Regions from separate parts of the Bradyrhizobium sp. SZCCHNRI3043 genome, predicted to be linked through region 1. Evidence: predicted binding sites of a transcription regulator. Region 1 holds the regulator's gene; the other holds the start of a gene.

Region 1 (8,210 bases):
TCTCCTGCGCAAAGGCGCGGGCGAAGCGGTCCTGATCGATGGCGGCATGCCGGACATGGCTGTTGAAGTCGCAATACGGACATTTCGACAGGCAGAACGGCCAGTGCACATAGACGCCGAACGCTTCGCTGTCAGCGCTGGTCAAGGCAGATCTCCGCGAGCTTCACGAAGGCGCGCGCCCGGTGCGACAGGCCGAGCCCGAGCGGCGGCAGGCCATGCTTCTCGATGCTGGTCATCTCGCCGAAGGTCCGGTCGTGGCCCTCGGGCAGGAACATCGGGTCGTAGCCGAAGCCCGCCGTGCCGCGCGGCGGCCAGACCAGGGTGCCGTCGACCCGCGCCTCGACCTCCTCGACATGACCGTCCGGCCACGCCACGCACAGCGCCGAGACGAAATGGGCGGTGCGCTTGTCGGCACTCCTCGCGTCCCGCTCCTGCAGCAGGCGCTCGATCCGCGCCATCGCGCTGGTGAAATCCTTGTCCGGTCCGGCCCAGCGCGCCGAATAGATCCCCGGCGCCCCATCGAGCGCATGAACCACGATACCGGAATCGTCGGCAAAGGCAGGAAGCTGCGCTGCTCTGGCCGCGGCGACCGCCTTGATGCGGGCGTTGGCCTGGAAGGTCTCGCCGGTCTCGTCCGGCTCGTCCAGGCCGAGATCGCCGGCCGACACCGCCTCGACGCCATGGGGAGCGAGCAGCTCGCGCATCTCGGCAAGCTTGCCGGGATTGTGGGTCGCGATGACGAGGCGCCCGGTGAGCTTGCGATGACCGCTACTCACGCGACCGCCATCTTCTGCAGGTCGACCAGTCGCGCCACGCCCTTGCGGGCCAGTGCCATCAGCGCCAGGAGCTCGGCCTCGGTGAACGGCGTCTTCTCCGCCGTGCCCTGCACCTCGATGATGCGGCCGTCGCCGGTCATGACGAAATTGGCGTCGGTCTCCGCCTCGGAATCCTCGGCGTAGTCGAGATCCAGCACTGGCGTGCCGTTGTAGATGCCGCAGGAGATCGCGGCGACGTTGGCGCGCAGCACCTCGGTCTTGATCATGTTGCGCGACTTCATCCACTTGATGCAGTCGGCCAGCGCCACCCAGGCGCCGGTGATCGACGCCGTGCGCGTGCCGCCGTCGGCCTGCAGCACGTCGCAATCGACTGTGATCTGGCGCTCGCCGAGCGCTTCCAGGTCGATCGCGGTGCGCAGCGAGCGGCCGATCAGACGCTGGATCTCGACGGTGCGACCGGTCTGCTTGCCGGCGGAGGCCTCGCGCCGGGTCCGTTCCAGCGTGGCGCGCGGCAGCATGCCGTATTCGGCCGTGATCCAGCCGCGTCCCTGGCCCTTGAGCCAGGGCGGCAGCCGGTCCTCCAGCGTGGCGGTGACCAGCACATGGGTGTCGCCGAACTTCACCAGGCAGGAGCCCTCGGCGTATTTGACGACGCCGCGTTCCAGGCTCACGGCCCGCAGTTCATCCGGTGCACGGCGGCTCGGCCGCATGATTCTCTCCGTGAAAGCGCGCGAAAGACCGACTTTGACCGGCCTTGTAGGAGCCGCGACCGGCAGCGGCAAGGGCTTATCAAGGGTTTATCATGGCCTCGTCGCGCCCGAGAGCGCGCGACGACCGGCTTGCCACCGAGCCGCCGCATGGACACATTATAGGCAGCTGCGAGGAGAGCATCTGGTGGCCCACCACGATCCGATCAACCTGATGACACCGCCGGCCGGTCTGGCGCAGCTCAACGAGCGCTCGCGCGAGATCTTCCGGCAGATCGTCGAAAGCTATCTGGCGACCGGCGAGCCGGTCGGCTCGCGCAACATTTCGCGGCTGATCGCGGTTCCGCTGTCGCCGGCCTCGGTGCGCAACGTCATGGCCGATCTCGAGCAGCTCGGCCTGATCTACGCGCCGCACACCTCGGCCGGCCGGCTGCCGACCGAGGCCGGCCTGCGTTTCTTCGTCGATGCCCTGATGCAGGTCGGCGACATGACCGAGGCTGAGCAGCAATCGATCCAGAGCCAGCTCGCCGCGGTCGGGCGGGCGCAATCGGTCGAGGCCGCCCTGGACGAGGCGCTGACCCGGCTGTCGGGTCTGACCCGTGCCGCTGCCGTGGTTCTGACCGCCAAATCCAACACCCGGCTGAAGCACATCGAGTTCGTCAGGCTCGAGCCCGAGCGTGCGCTGGTCGTGCTGGTGGGCGAGGACGGGCAGGTCGAGAACCGGGTTCTGGTTCTGCCGCCGGGCGTGCCATCCTCGGCGCTGACCGAGGCGTCGAATTTCCTCAATGCCCGCATCAGAGGCCGGACGCTGGCGGAAGCACGGCTCGAGCTCGAGACGGCGCTGGCGCATGATCGCGCCGAGCTCGACCTGCTGACGCAGAAGGTGATCGCCGCCGGTGTCGCGAGCTGGTCCGGAGGGGACAGCGACGAGCGGCAGCTCATCGTGCGCGGCCATGCCAACCTGCTCGAGGACCTGCATGCGCTCGAAGATCTCGAGCGCGTGCGGCGGCTGTTCGACGATCTCGAGACCAAGCGCGGCGTCGTCGATCTGCTCGGACGGGCAGAGAGCGCGGAAGGTGTCCGCATCTTCATCGGCTCGGAGAACAAGCTGTTCTCGCTGTCGGGCTCGTCGACGATCGTGTCGCCCTATTCGGACGCCACGGGTCGCATCGTCGGCGTGCTCGGCGTCATCGGTCCGACCCGGCTCAACTATGCCCGGGTGATTCCGACGGTCGATTATGCCGCGCGTCTGGTCAGCCGGCTGCTGGGCGGCTGACGCGTGAGTTGGTTAACCCGCGGACAGCGCCTCCGGGCGCGATGGTCAGGCTGCGCTTGATTTTCGACGCCCAAAGCACGATATCCCGCCCCATATCCCCCAAACCCGTCAGCCGAACTTGCGAGTCTGTCCATGACCGATCCCGACCTGCACAAGAATGATCCGGAAAACCCGGCGCAGGCCAGCGAACCCGTCGTCTCCAAGCCCTACATCATGCCCGACGATCCTGAGACCGGCTCGGCCGAGGCCCTTGCCAAGGAGGCGGCCGACGCGCGCGACAAGATGCTGCGCACGCTGGCGGAGATGGAGAACCTGCGCAAGCGGACGGCCCGTGAAGTCGCCGATGCACGCATGTACGGCATCACCGGCTTCGCGCGCGACGTGCTCGACATCGCCGACAATCTGCAGCGCGCGCTCGATGCCGTGCCGGCCGAGACACGCGCCAATGCCGATGCAGGCCTCAAATCGTTGATCGAGGGCGTCGAGCTCACCGAGCGCTCGCTGCTCAACACGCTGGAGAAGAACGGCGTCAAGAAGTTCGATCCGACGGGACAGAAGTTCGACCCCAACTTCCAGCAGGCGATGTACGAGGTCCCGGATTCGTCGGTGCCGTCGGGCACCGTGGTGCAGGTCGTGCAGGCCGGCTTCATGATCGGCGAGCGCATCCTGCGTCCCGCGCTGGTCGGCGTGTCCAAGGGTGGCGCGAAGGCGGCGCCCGCGCCGAGCAACGATCAGTCGAACAGCGCCGCGTGACGGCGAGCATTAGGCAGGCCTTCTCCTGCCGTCCTGTCAGTCCAACGAAGAAGCCACGGGCGGTGATGCCCGTGGCTTCTTGTTTGTCGGCGCGAGTTTGTAGTTCGTGTCGCGGCAAGTGGACCGCGGCCGATGAGACCGCGGCGTCCGGATACCGAGTTGGGCTTAGCCTCTCGGCTGGATGCCGTCGCGGACGGCGCGGAAGCGCGGGAAGGCTACCGACCACTGATCGCGCGGCGCGCTGCCGATGATCCGCAGCGTATTCGGCCCGCCGAAGCGCAGCCATTGCACCACGGTCACCGGCGTATTGTCCTTGCCGCTGGTGGCTTCGAGCCGGGTCTCGTAGGCCGGCTGGCCGTCGATGCGGATCGGCTCGGACATCGTGATGCGCGCTTCGCGGACGCCCGGAATGGTGGTGGCCGCCTGCTGGGCGACACGCGCGCGGTCGCCCGCCTCCGGGGCCACCCCGGCCACGAGCCCGATCACCACGAAGGGCGCGGCTTCGAAGCCCTTGTCCTCTTCGCCGTCGGCCAGGATCAAGGCACCCGGCCCGAGCGTGCGGATGGTTTTGAACCCGGAGAGCTCGGTCACCTTGAACGGCATCATCGCGAGCTGCTCGTCGACGGGAACGTCCTTGCGGACGACGGCGGAGGCGAACATCTGACGCACGGCATCGTCGGTGTAGATCCGGCTCGCGGTCTCCGGGATCTGCACGGCCACGTAGCCGGAGAAGCCGTTGCCGGGCAGGATCATCGAGTAGCGCCGCACCGGCGTGGCGCCATCCCGACCGTTCTCAACCGTGTAGTAGGCGGTGCCGGCGGCGGTCTCGATGCTCTCCGGCTTGACGTTGCCGGTCCCGGCGGGATTGGCGGTAAACGCATTCTTCACCTCGCCATAGGCGGCCGCCGGCAGTTCGGTCAGCAGCACCTTGACGCTCTGGTCCTCGGTTTCGAAGCCGGAAAACGTCTTGGCCTTGGCGAGCCCTACCAGCGGCGCGAGCCCGATGCGGACGCCGGGCGGAAATATGGCTTCGGCGGCCATGGCGGAGTGCAGCAGCGACATCAGCAGGGTAGCCGCGGCGAAGAATCGAACGATCATCATCAAACATTGCCTCGTTGACCGAGGCCTCGCGCCGAGGCGGTCGGGGGTCCTCGCCAGCGTGGTCTTCGGCGGCACGCTTTTAGCGGCTTTGCGCCCCCCGCAACAGGCCGGGCGCGCGGTTTTGATCGCCTGCGGCGATCAGCGCGCCCTACGGGTCGCATTTCCCAGGTCATTTCGCCTCGAAAGGCGGGCTGATGGCGGTGCCGTGCTAGCCGCGCTTCAGGATTTCGACGCCATCGACGGTCTGCACCAGCACATAGGGCGCGAGCAGAGCCCTGATCTCGGGGTCGGAACGCGCCCAGTCGCCCCAGTCGCTGTTCTGATTGTCGATCAGGACGACGTCGGGCGGTTGCCTCCGGAAGTCGGCGATGATCCCGGCGCGTTCACGTTCCACATAGGGCGCGAGCCTCTGCGCAGTTTGTGAATCGATGGTTCCGTCTTGTTGCGACCGGCGAACGATTTCCCGGACCCAGAACGCCTCCTGGCGCGAGATCCAGGTGCCATCAAGGGTCCGCACCATGGGGTGCCCGATGACCGCCGCCGCGCTGAGCACCAGCATGCTCGGGCGCGGCCCGAGCCGGGCCACCTGGGCTTCGATCTGCTGGACGTCGACACTACCATTGAACCAGAAGCAGGTCTGCACGAAGAGCACGGCGCCGGCGAGAGCGGTGGCGACACGCGGCCAGCGTCGCGCGTCGCGGCTGGCGTCGATCGCCGACACGGCAAGGCCGGCGGCAAGCAGCGCCAGCGCCACCATCGGATAGGCATGGTAGCCCCAGCCCTTTTGCTGCGCGACGAATGACACCAGGAACCCGAGTGATGCGGCCAATGTGGTGAACGATGCGGCGTCGCGCTCGTGCTGCGTGCGCTGAAGAATGAGGATGATGACTGCTGCAGCCAGCCACAGGCCCATCGGCAGGGTCACGAGGATGGTCGGCACGGGCGCCTTCAGAAGCAGATAGACGTCGCGGACCAGCGGATAGATGACCGTGAAATATTCGGGAAAGAACAGGTAGATGCACGCCGCGTTGATCAGCACCAGGGCCGCGGCGATCCAGTTCTCCAGCGCGAACAGCACGCGCCAGTCGCGCGCCTGAGCCGCGGCGGCGAGTATGCAGAAGCCGACGCTGAAGGCGAAATAAGGCTTGAAGCTCATCGTGAGGCCGGCACTGAGCCCGGCGATGAGCATGGCCGCCGGGGCCACCCGCTCGCGCCTGGCGCGCAGGATGTACACCGCGATCGCCGGCAATATCGTGATCAGGGCCAGATGTTCCCGCTGGCCGAAATCATACATCGGCGCGATCAGAAGCAGGGCGGTCGTCCACCCCGCCAGCCTGCCGTCGGCGAGGCGATGGCGCAGGGCCGATGTCCGCAGCACCAGCCATACCAGCGTCAGGGATGCCGCGGTCAGCACGAAGATCAGGATATTCGTCGCCAGCTCGGGCCTGAGATGGATCGCACGCGCCAGCGCGACGGCCAGCAGATAGACCGACCCAGCCATCGGCGGGTTGGTCTCGAGGATGTCGACGTAGAGCCGCTGTCCATCGAGCATGCGCTCGCCGACGAGGAGCCACCAGCTGACATCGACATTGAGGGGAAGGACGTACCGCAGCCACGCCGCTGCAACCACGATGGCGCAGATCAGCAGTCCCGGGAACGTGGCTTGGCCGGCTTCGCGCGCGCGCTGCGGAAAGCTCCAATCGGAGTCGATGACCATGCCTCATTCCCGTCCCAGGAGTGCGGCAGGCTAGGGCCCGTGGGTTAACAACGCATTTCGGTCATTGGGGCAGATCAGCGGTACCGGATTTGTCGCACTTGCCCGCGACCGCACCTCCTATTTCGCACGGGGCCATTCGACGTGCCGGCAGGTGGATTCGCGCAGTCGCCTCCGGTCCGAGCCGCCGTTTCGCGTCGCCGCCAATTCCGATGGGCCGCTCTGATGTCTCCATGAGGTCGTTCGGCGACGGCCGTGATTTTCGTTGGGTCGAACCCCTGGTCCGGTCCTTGCGGGCCAGTCCCCCCCTCCTATATGACGCTCATCGTCGCAATATCGCGAGCATTTGATCTGAGGGGGTTTTGGATGGGGGCGCCGTCAGGGCCCCACCCAACCTGCCGCAAAAAGAAGGAATATGAGACCATGGGAAAGGTCATCGGGATCGATCTCGGCACCACGAATTCGTGCGTGGCCGTCATGGACGGCAAATCGTCGAAAGTCATCGAGAACGCCGAGGGCATGCGCACGACGCCGTCGATCGTCGCGTTCAGTGACGATGGCGAACGCCTGGTCGGCCAGCCGGCCAAGCGCCAGGCCGTGACCAACCCCGAGCGCACCTTCTTCGCGGTCAAGCGACTGATCGGCCGCCGCTACGACGACCCGATGGTCGAGAAGGACAAGAAGCTCGTCCCCTACAAGATCGTCAAAGCCGGCAACGGCGACGCCTGGGTCGAGGCCGACGGCAAGACCTATTCGCCCTCGCAGGTCTCCGCCTTCATCCTGCAGAAGATGAAGGAGACCGCGGAAGCCCATCTCGGCCAGAAGGTCGATCAGGCCGTCATCACCGTCCCCGCCTACTTCAACGACGCCCAGCGCCAGGCCACCAAGGACGCGGGCAAGATCGCGGGCCTCGAGGTTCTGCGCATCATCAACGAGCCGACCGCGGCTGCGCTCGCCTACGGCCTCGACAAGACGAAGGCCGGCACCATCGCCGTGTACGACCTCGGCGGCGGCACCTTCGACGTCTCGATCCTGGAGATCGGCGACGGCGTGTTCGAGGTGAAGTCGACCAACGGCGACACCTTCCTCGGCGGTGAAGACTTCGACATGCGTCTGGTCAGCTACCTCGCTGACGAATTCCAGAAGGAGCAGGGCATCAACCTGCGCAACGACAAGCTCGCCCTGCAGCGCCTCAAGGAAGCTGCCGAGAAGGCCAAGATCGAGCTGTCGTCGACCACGCAGACCGAGATCAACCTGCCCTTCATCACCGCGGACCAGTCCGGTCCGAAGCATCTGACGATGAAGCTGACCCGTGCCAAGTTCGAGGCGCTGGTGGCCGACCTCGTCGAGAAGACCATCGAGCCGTGCCGCAAGGCGCTGAAGGATGCCGGCCTGACCGCCGGCGAGATCGGCGAAGTGGTGCTGGTCGGCGGCATGACCCGCATGCCGAAGATCCAGGAGATGGTGAAGCAGTTCTTTGGCAAGGAGCCGCATAAGGGCGTCAACCCCGACGAGGTGGTGGCGATCGGTGCGGCGATTCAGGCCGGCGTGCTGCAGGGCGACGTCAAGGACGTGCTGCTGCTCGACGTGACGCCGCTGTCCCTCGGCATCGAAACCTTGGGCGGCGTGTTCACCCGCATCATCGACCGCAACACCACGATCCCGACCAAGAAGAGCCAGGTGTTCTCGACCGCCGAGGACAATCAGAACGCGGTCACCATCCGGGTCTTCCAGGGCGAGCGCGAGATGGCGGCCGACAACAAGATGCTCGGTCAGTTCGACCTGATGGGCATTCCGCCGGCCCCGCGCGGCATGCCGCAGATCGAGGTGACCTTCGACATCGACGCGAACGGCATCGTCAACGTCTCGGCCAAGGACAAGGC
Region 2 (8,210 bases), on a different contig from region 1:
CATTCCGCCCGCGCCGCAGCTCGAACAAGGCGTCAAGCCGCCTTCTGCTGCGCGATCTGCTCGACCGGTGCCGTGCCGATGGCAATGCGGCGGGGCTTCATCGCCTCGGGGATCTCGCGTACCAGCTCGATCCGCAGCAGGCCGTTGTCGAACGCCGCGTTCGTCACCTGCACGTAGTCGGCGAGATTGAACTGCCGCTTGAACGGCCGCGACGAGATGCCCTGATAGAGATATTCGCGGGTCTCCTTGTCGGCCTTGCGCCCTTCCACCGTGAGCACGTTGTGCTCGGCGGTGATGGACAGCTCGTCCGGGGCGAAGCCTGCCAGCGCCAGCGAAATCTGGTAGCGGTCGTCGCCGAGCCGCTCGATGTTGTACGGGGGATAGTTGTCCTCGACCGCGCGCTGGGTCTCGTCGAGCAGGTCGAACAGACGGTCGAAGCCGATGGTCGAACGCCACAGCGGAGAGAAGTCGTAGGTCCTCATAGCCAAGTCCTCCTAAGAGCAAGATGGATACGAAGGAGCGCCGAGCCGATGCAAACTTCAAAGTCCCAGAAACTTCTGAGTATCAGACGACCGGTCAGCGCCCAGATATCGACCGGGCCCTTACGGCACCCGGCGCCGCCGAAGCGGCAGCAGACGACTTAGAACAGCCGACATCCGTTTCAAGAGGAAAAATCGAATTTTTTGTCGCAGCCTCTATCGCAGCGCAACACCCGTCAGGCGGCCACGGCGGACAGCCGTTGCAGCCGCATCGTCGCCTCCCGGAGCACGCTGACCAGCCGGTCGCGCTCGCGCTGGTCGATGTCGCCACGCGACAACACGGCCTGGCAGTGTGCCACCACGCGCTGCTCGCTCTCGATCAGGAACCGCGTCAAACGTCTAGGATCACCCATGCTCATGACGGAGGTCGGGTTAGGCGGCGGATGATCGTATTGCCAGGCTGGCATGATCGGGCCTGCGAGCTCGCGCTGCGCTGCTGATGAGACCGGGCGGCGCGACAGCGCTCAACCACACCTCCCGTCGACCGTCGGTCCGTTTACAGCCGGCTCATGAACGCAATTGTGGCCGGTTCTGGACGAACTGCGATCGTCAACCTGATTGATAGCTGCGCGTTGTGGCCGATCCACGACCGGCCGCGGCAGCGATCAGTTGTTTGTAGATATTTCTTTCGCGCAGCCGGGGCCGGGCTGCGACCAGTCCGCTCGGATTCGTGCGATCAGAAGTCCTTCGATGGCGCGGCTTGACGTCGAGGGCGACCTGCTGCCCCTGCTCATTCCGCGCACCTGGACCCGCGGCGACGATCTCGCCCTCCTGCGGCTTCTCCTTGGCGTTGTCGGGAATGATGATGCCGCCCTTGGTCTTCTCCTCGGCATCGATACGGCGCACGAGCACGCGGTCGTGCAATGGACGGAAATGCATGCACATCCTCCTTTACAGATCAGCGATGTCATAAGCCTCGGGTCCATCCGGCCCCCGGGCGAGCAACGACCTAGGAAAGCCGAACTTTTCGTTCAAGAGGGTCACACAAATTTTTTGGCACTCTCGGGGAACGATTGCCAGTGCGGCTCTTGAACCGGGCCGGCTGCTTTCCCAGCTCTGTCGTCGCCAAAAGAACCTGATCGCGCTTGTTGGGGATCACGATGCAGCTTCCGCCTTCTCTTCGGGCCGTCCTGGCGCCTGCCATCCTGTTTTGCCTGATGACCGGGCCCACCCTGGCCCAAATTCCCGATCTCAAGCTCGGCCGGGTGCCGACGCTCGCGCCGCTGGTGAAGGAGGTGACGCCGGCCGTCGTCAACATCTCGGTCGAAGGCAAGGTCCGCCAGGACAACCCACTCTACCAGGACCCGCTGTTCCGCGAGTTCTTCGATGTCCCCAAGCAGGTCGAGAAGCAGATCAGCGCCACCGGCTCGGGCGTCATCGTCGATGCGCAGCGCGGCTACGTCATGACCGCCAATCACGTCGTCGAGCACGTCACGACAGCGCAGATCCGCACCAAGGACGGCCGTAAATTCGCCGCCCGCCTGGTCGGGCGCGATCCTGCCACCGATATCGCGCTGCTGCAGATCAGGGACCCCATCGACCTCAAGACCATCTCGCTTGGCGACAGTGACGCGCTCGAGGTCGGCGACTTCGTGATCGCCGTCGGCAACCCGTTCGGCCTTGGCCAGACTGTCACCTCGGGTCTCGTGAGTGCGCTCGGGCGAACCGGCCTCGGCAAGCAGGGCTACGAGGATTTCATCCAGACCGACGCGGCGATCAATCCCGGAAATTCCGGCGGCGCGCTGATCAATCTGCGCGGCGAGCTGGTCGGCATCAACACGGCGATCATCTCGCCGGGCGGCGGCAATGTCGGCATCGGTTTCGCCGTGCCCATCAACATGGCGCGGCGGGTGATGGAGCAACTGGTCGCCAACGGGCGCGTCGACCGCGGGCGTATCGGCGTGACCCTGCTCGACCTGGACGCGCCGGCCGATGGCCGGATTCAGGGCGCGCGCGTCGCCGACGTGACCGTGGGCTCGCCGGCCGAACGCGCGGGACTGCGCAAGGGCGACATCATCGTGAAAGCGAACGACATGCCGGTGCGCAGCGCCACGCAGGTTCGCAACCTGATCGGCCTCACACCGGTCGGGCAGCGCGTCCGTCTCGTGTTCGAGCGCGACCGCGCGCTCGGCAACGCGACGGTGGAGGTCGCGCCAGTCACCGAAGAACGTGCGCGCGCGAGAACCTCGGGCTGAGAATTCAACTTCTGTTCGCTGTTAGCTGCGCATACCACGTGGAGTAAATTTTTACCGTGCATCAAGCATGCAGCGAGACGCCGATACCTCTCTAAACGCCTGTTAAGTGCCATCGCGCTTATTGCAACCCCGCGGAGGTATTGAAATGCGGGGTGATGGTTTGGCGTTCAGTTTGCCACGCTGGCGCGTGACGCGCTGGCTGGCCGACCCGGGATATCCGGTGTCATCAGATATCCGACTCGCATTGACGGGTGAGCTGTACGGCTGCTGGTCGGTTTTCGCCGGCGGCGCCATCAACACCGTGGCGGTCGCCGCGGCGCTTGCGCTGCGCACGCCGACCGCCCTCTTCATCACATGGTTCGTGATGGAAGTCGTAATCTGCCTGTCGCGGCTGATCGTGATGATCATTGCCTACCGCCGCGCGCGCGAGCGGCTAACGACGCCGACCGACATCCACATCCTGCTGTCGGTGGCCTGGAGCGCCAGCGTCGGCTTCGGCGTCGGCATCAGCCTGGCGTCGGGCGACTGGGTCGCCGCGTCACTCACCTGCATCTCGTCGGCCGCCATGGTGGGCGGCATCTGCTTTCGCAATTTCAGCGCGCCGCGCCTCGTCGGCACCATGATCCTGTTCAGCATCGGCCCGGTGATCCCGGGCGTCGCGACGTCGCATGAGCCGCTGTTGTTCGCGATGTATCTGCAGATGCCGGTCTACTTCCTCGCCATGACCGGCGCGGCGTTCCGGCTCAACAAGATGCTGGTGGCGGTCATGCAGTCCAAACGCGAGAGCGACGAGCGGGCGCGGCGCGATCCGCTCACGGGCCTGTCCAACCGCGCCGGCCTGATCGACGCGCTGCAGAGCAGACTCACGGACAACGCCGGCGGCGACCGGAGCTTCGCCGTCCTGTATCTCGATCTCGATGGCTTCAAGCCGGTCAACGACACCTTCGGTCACGCCGCAGGCGACGAGCTGCTGAAGATCGTCGCCAATACGCTGCGGCGGACCGCCTCCCCGGACGACGTCATCGCCCGGATCGGCGGCGACGAATTCGTGGTGCTCGCCGGCGATCCGGCGATCGACCACGCGCTGGCGCTCGGCGAGCGGATCATCGAGGTGATGGCCGCCCCGATGGTCATGCCGGGCGGTGCGCATGTCCAGATCGGCATCAGTATCGGCATCGCCGTCGCGCCCGAGCACGGCACCGATCCGGAAGCCCTGCTGTTCGCGGCGGACGCCGCGTTGTATGAAGCGAAATCGAGCGGGAAATCCTGCTGGCGATTGGCCTCGGCCGAAGCCAACCTCGCAGCGCTGCGCAAAATCGCCGGCGGCGATCTCGCTGCGAAGTCGGTCGCCAGCGCAGCGTGAGTTCAGCCTCGTGCAAACAGTCTGCGCCGTCGCAGTCGTAGCCCGGATGAGCGAAGCGACATCCGGGATCTCACGCGCTGCCGCGTTGCCCCCGCATGTCGCTTCGCTCATCCGGGCTACGGACACATGCGAGGGTCAGCGGATCTACCGCGGCATCTCCGCGAGCGCAGCGAGGATGCGGGCCCAGGAGCGGATGCCCTTGTGGTAGCTCTTGAGGTCGTACTTCTCATTCGGCGAATGGATGTTGTCGTCGTCGAGACCGAAGCCGACCAGCAGTGAATCGAGACCGAGCGTCTTCTTGAAGTCGGTCACGATCGGGATCGAGGCGCCCGAGCCCATCAGGATGGTCTCCTTGCCCCACTCCTCGGTCAGCGCCTGCTTGGCAGCCGCCAGCGGCTTCATGGTCCAGTCGAGCGCGATCGCGGCACCTGCCGAATGATCGCCGAACTCGACCGAGCAGTCGCCGGGGATGCGCGCCGACACGTAGTCGCGAAACGCCTTGCGGATCTTCAGCGGGTCCTGGCCCTCGACGAGCCGGAACGAGACCTTCGCATGGGCCAGCGACGGGATCACGGTCTTGGAGCCCTCACCGATATAGCCGCCCCAGATGCCGTTGATGTCACAGGTCGGCCGCGACGAGATCTGCTCGATCAGCAGACGATCCTTCTCGCCTGCGGGGATCGACAATCCGATCGGCTTGAGGAAGCTTTCGGGAGTGAGGTTCAGCTTCTTCCACTGCTCCAGAACCTCAGGCGGAACGTCCTTCACGCCGTCATAGAAGCCGGGAATGGTGATGCGGCCGGCGGCGTCGAACAGGCCGCCGAGAATCTCGGTCAGCACCCGGATCGGATTGCGCGCGCCGCCGCCGAACACGCCCGAATGCAGGTCGCGGTTGGCGGCCTTGATCTTCACCTCTTCATAGAGCAGGCCACGCAGTGAGGTCGTGATCGCCGGCGTGTTCGGGTCCCACATGCCGGTGTCGCAGACCAGCGCGAAGTCGGCCTTGAACTCGTCCTTGTTGGCTTCGAGGAACGGCACGAAGTTCTTCGAGCCGACCTCCTCCTCGCCTTCGATCACCACGGTGACGTCGAGCGGCAGCGCGCCCGTCACCTTCTTCCAGGCGCGGCAGGCCTCGACGAAGGTCATCAGTTGGCCCTTGTCGTCCTCGGCGCCGCGCGCGACGATGATCTTGCGGCCGTCGGCGTGATCGGCGACGACAGGCTCGAACGGCGGCCGGTGCCACAATTCGAGCGGATCGACCGGCTGCACGTCGTAATGACCATAGAACAGGACATGCGGCCTGGCGGCGCCATGGCTGTTGCTCTTGCCGACCACGGCGGGATGACCGGCGGTCGGCCGCACCTCGGTCGCAAAGCCGAGCGTCGCAAGATCCTTGGCGAGGTGGTCGGCCGCTGCCTTGCAATCCTCAACGAAGGCCGGATCGGCCGAGATCGACTTGATGCGGATCAGCGCAAACAGCCGTTCCAGGCTGTTGTCGAAATCAGCATCGATGTGATCGAGAACGGATTGAAGCTGCGCATTGGCCATGGCCACGAGACCCCTTAAGCAATTGACGACGATCGGCCCGCTTGTAGCTCCGTTGCGCGGTCCGGGCCAGCCTCCCGCGGCGAGAGCATCGCGCCGAAGGAGAGCGCTGCCTGGATCACCGCCGCAGCAATCCCCCAAGTGCGCCGCGCACCAAAGAGCGGCCGATCGAACCGCCCAAGGAGCCGCCGACCTGCTTGCCGAGATCGGCCGCAATCCCGCCCACCACCTTGTCGGAGACCGAGCGGGCGACGTTGCGCGCAATCACCTGTGTCGTCGAGAGCTGGCCGCGCTTGACGTTGGTGCCGAAGATCGTCGCGGCGATGTCGCCGATCTTGCCGAGCACGCTGCCGGACGAGGCTTCCGTCGTCACGGCGGTTCCGCTGATCCGCTTCTGCAGCAGCTCATAGGCGGACTCGGCGTCGATCGCGGTATCGTATTTGCCCTTGACCGGGCTCGCAGCGATGACCGCCTTGCGCTCCTCCGGGGTCACCGACCCGATCCGCGCCGACGGCGGCCGGATCAGGACGCGCTCCACCATCGCCGGCGTGCCGTTGCCCTCCAGGAACGAAACCAGCGCCTCGCCCTTGCCGAGCTCGGTGATCACCTTGGCGGTGTCCAGCTTGGGATTGGGGCGGAAGGTGTCGGCGGCGGCGGCCACCGCCTTCTGATCGCGCGGCGTGAAGGCGCGCAGCGCGTGCTGCACGCGATTGCCCAATTGCCCGAGCACCCGGTCCGGAACATCGAGCGGATTCTGCGTGACGAAATAGACGCCGACGCCCTTCGACCGGATCAGCCGCACCACCTGCTCGATCTTGTCCATCAGCGCCTTCGGCGCATCGTTGAACAAGAGGTGCGCCTCGTCGAAGAAGAAGACCAGCTTGGGCTTGGCGAGATCGCCGACCTCCGGCAGCTCCTCGAACAGCTCGGACAGCATCCACAGCAGGAACGTCGCGTAGAGTCGCGGGCTCTCCAGCAGCCTGTCGGCAACGAGGATGTTGATCATGCCGCGGCCGTCGCGGTCGGTCTTCATGAAGTCGGTGAGCATCAGCGCCGGCTCGCCGAAGAACTTCGTGCCGCCCTGGTTCTCGAGCACGAGCAACTGCCGCTGGATGGTGCCGACGGTGGCGCGCGTGACGTTGCCGAACGATTGCGCAGCCTTCCGGATCGGCGCCAGCGGATCGGCGTCGGCATCAGCGCCTTTCTTGCCGGCCTCCGGAATGATGGCATCGAGCAGCGCGCGCAGATCCTTCATGTCGATCAGGGCGAGGCCGTTCTCGTCGGCCACGCGGAACGCGACGTTGAGCACGCCCTCCTGGACATCGTTGAGGTCGAGCATCCGCGCGAGCAGCAGCGGCCCCATCTCGGTGACGGTGGCGCGCACCGGATGGCCCTGCTCGCCGAACACATCCCAAAATACCGTCGAGAACTGATCGGGCTGATAGGTGAGCCCGAGTTCGGTCGCGCGCTTGATGATGAAGTCCTTCGCTTCGCCGGTTTGCGAGATGCCCGAAAGGTCACCCTTGATGTCGGAGGCGAAGACCGGAACACCTGCACGAGCAAAACCTTCGGCCATCACCTGCAGCGAGACGGTCTTGCCGGTGCCGGTTGCGCCGGTGACCAGGCCGTGGCGATTGGCGAGCGCAAGCGTCAACCAGGCCGGCTGCTCACCGGCTCCCACGAAGATCTTGTCGTCGGTATCAGCCAGGGATTTTCCGGATGGTGCCATGATGATCCATCTTTCGAGAGTGATTGTTTCGCATCGCACGTGGAGCGGAGCATCTCGTGCAGTAACATAGTTGAGTTTCGCGAATGGGAACTAGGGTCAGGCTGCCTTACCTCTTCGCACGACACGCACTCTTCTTAACATTGGTGCTGCGGGATACGCAGGTTTGAGCCGTGGATTCAACATCTGGTCTTGCATCGCTGCAACAGTTCATCGTCGATCACGAATCGATTCGCGCACCGGGCCGGCTCCTCGCTTGTAATTCACGGATCGTCCGATCAAGATGAATTCAGCGAGAGGACGTTCGGTCTTGGGGGACCGGATGATACGGGGTTCACATGAACGAGTTGATTGAGCCGCTGGCCAGAACGGCCGGCATCGGTAGAGTCGTGGCTGAAATCATCGGCACCGAGCCCGACCTCCTCAGCGACAATGGACGGCAACGACGGGAGCAGCAGCGATCCGCCGGTGAACTTTTCAAATTCGGCCGCGACCAAACCGAAGCGGATCAGTTGGCACGATCGCGACAGGCACACCCGGCCTGAGCCGGTTGCCCAAAGCCCAACCGCCTGGGCCAGATCACCTGAAGCACCTTCGCGCGCGCCGAGCATCATGACATATCCGATCACCGAACTCGAAGGCATGACGGCCTTCTATGCTGCCAAGCTGAAAGCTTTGGGCATCCGCACCACCGACGCATTTCTCGAAGCCGCCCGGACCGTGAAAGGGCGCAAGGCGCTTGCCGCCACGACCGGCATCAGCGAGCAGCAACTGCTCGATTGGGCAAATTCCGCCGACTACATGCGCATTCCCGGCATGGGCAAGGCCAAGGTCTGCCTCGT

What was found. The regulator HrcA, encoded in region 1, represses chaperone genes, less so after heat shock. The targets are predictions, from matches to a motif close to GTTAGCACTCNCNNNNNGNGAGTGCTAAC.
Region 2: the regulator HrcA is predicted to act here: its motif matches at 1,532-1,560, upstream of QX124_RS22955 (co-chaperone GroES).

The regions. Positions count from the first base shown of each region.
Region 1 is NZ_JAUHID010000016.1:55,223-63,432, forward strand. Features, by position in the region: gene hemW (radical SAM family heme chaperone HemW) at 1-145, opposite strand, end outside; gene rdgB (RdgB/HAM1 family non-canonical purine NTP pyrophosphatase) at 132-776, opposite strand; gene rph (ribonuclease PH) at 773-1,486, opposite strand; gene hrcA (heat-inducible transcriptional repressor HrcA) at 1,671-2,759, shown strand; gene grpE (nucleotide exchange factor GrpE) at 2,892-3,512, shown strand; gene QX124_RS25185 (hypothetical protein) at 3,678-4,613, opposite strand; gene QX124_RS25190 (hypothetical protein) at 4,822-6,330, opposite strand; gene dnaK (molecular chaperone DnaK) at 6,751-8,210, shown strand, end outside.
Region 2 is NZ_JAUHID010000013.1:66,199-74,408, reverse strand. Features, by position in the region: gene QX124_RS22965 (Hsp20 family protein) at 33-482, opposite strand; gene QX124_RS22960 (hypothetical protein) at 716-946, opposite strand; gene QX124_RS22955 (co-chaperone GroES) at 1,089-1,418, opposite strand; gene QX124_RS22950 (trypsin-like peptidase domain-containing protein) at 1,640-2,734, shown strand; gene QX124_RS22945 (GGDEF domain-containing protein) at 2,880-4,097, shown strand; gene QX124_RS22940 (M20/M25/M40 family metallo-hydrolase) at 4,242-5,645, opposite strand; gene QX124_RS22935 (helicase HerA-like domain-containing protein) at 5,761-7,371, opposite strand; gene QX124_RS22930 (hypothetical protein) at 7,647-7,982, opposite strand; gene QX124_RS22925 (DUF4332 domain-containing protein) at 7,981-8,210, shown strand, end outside.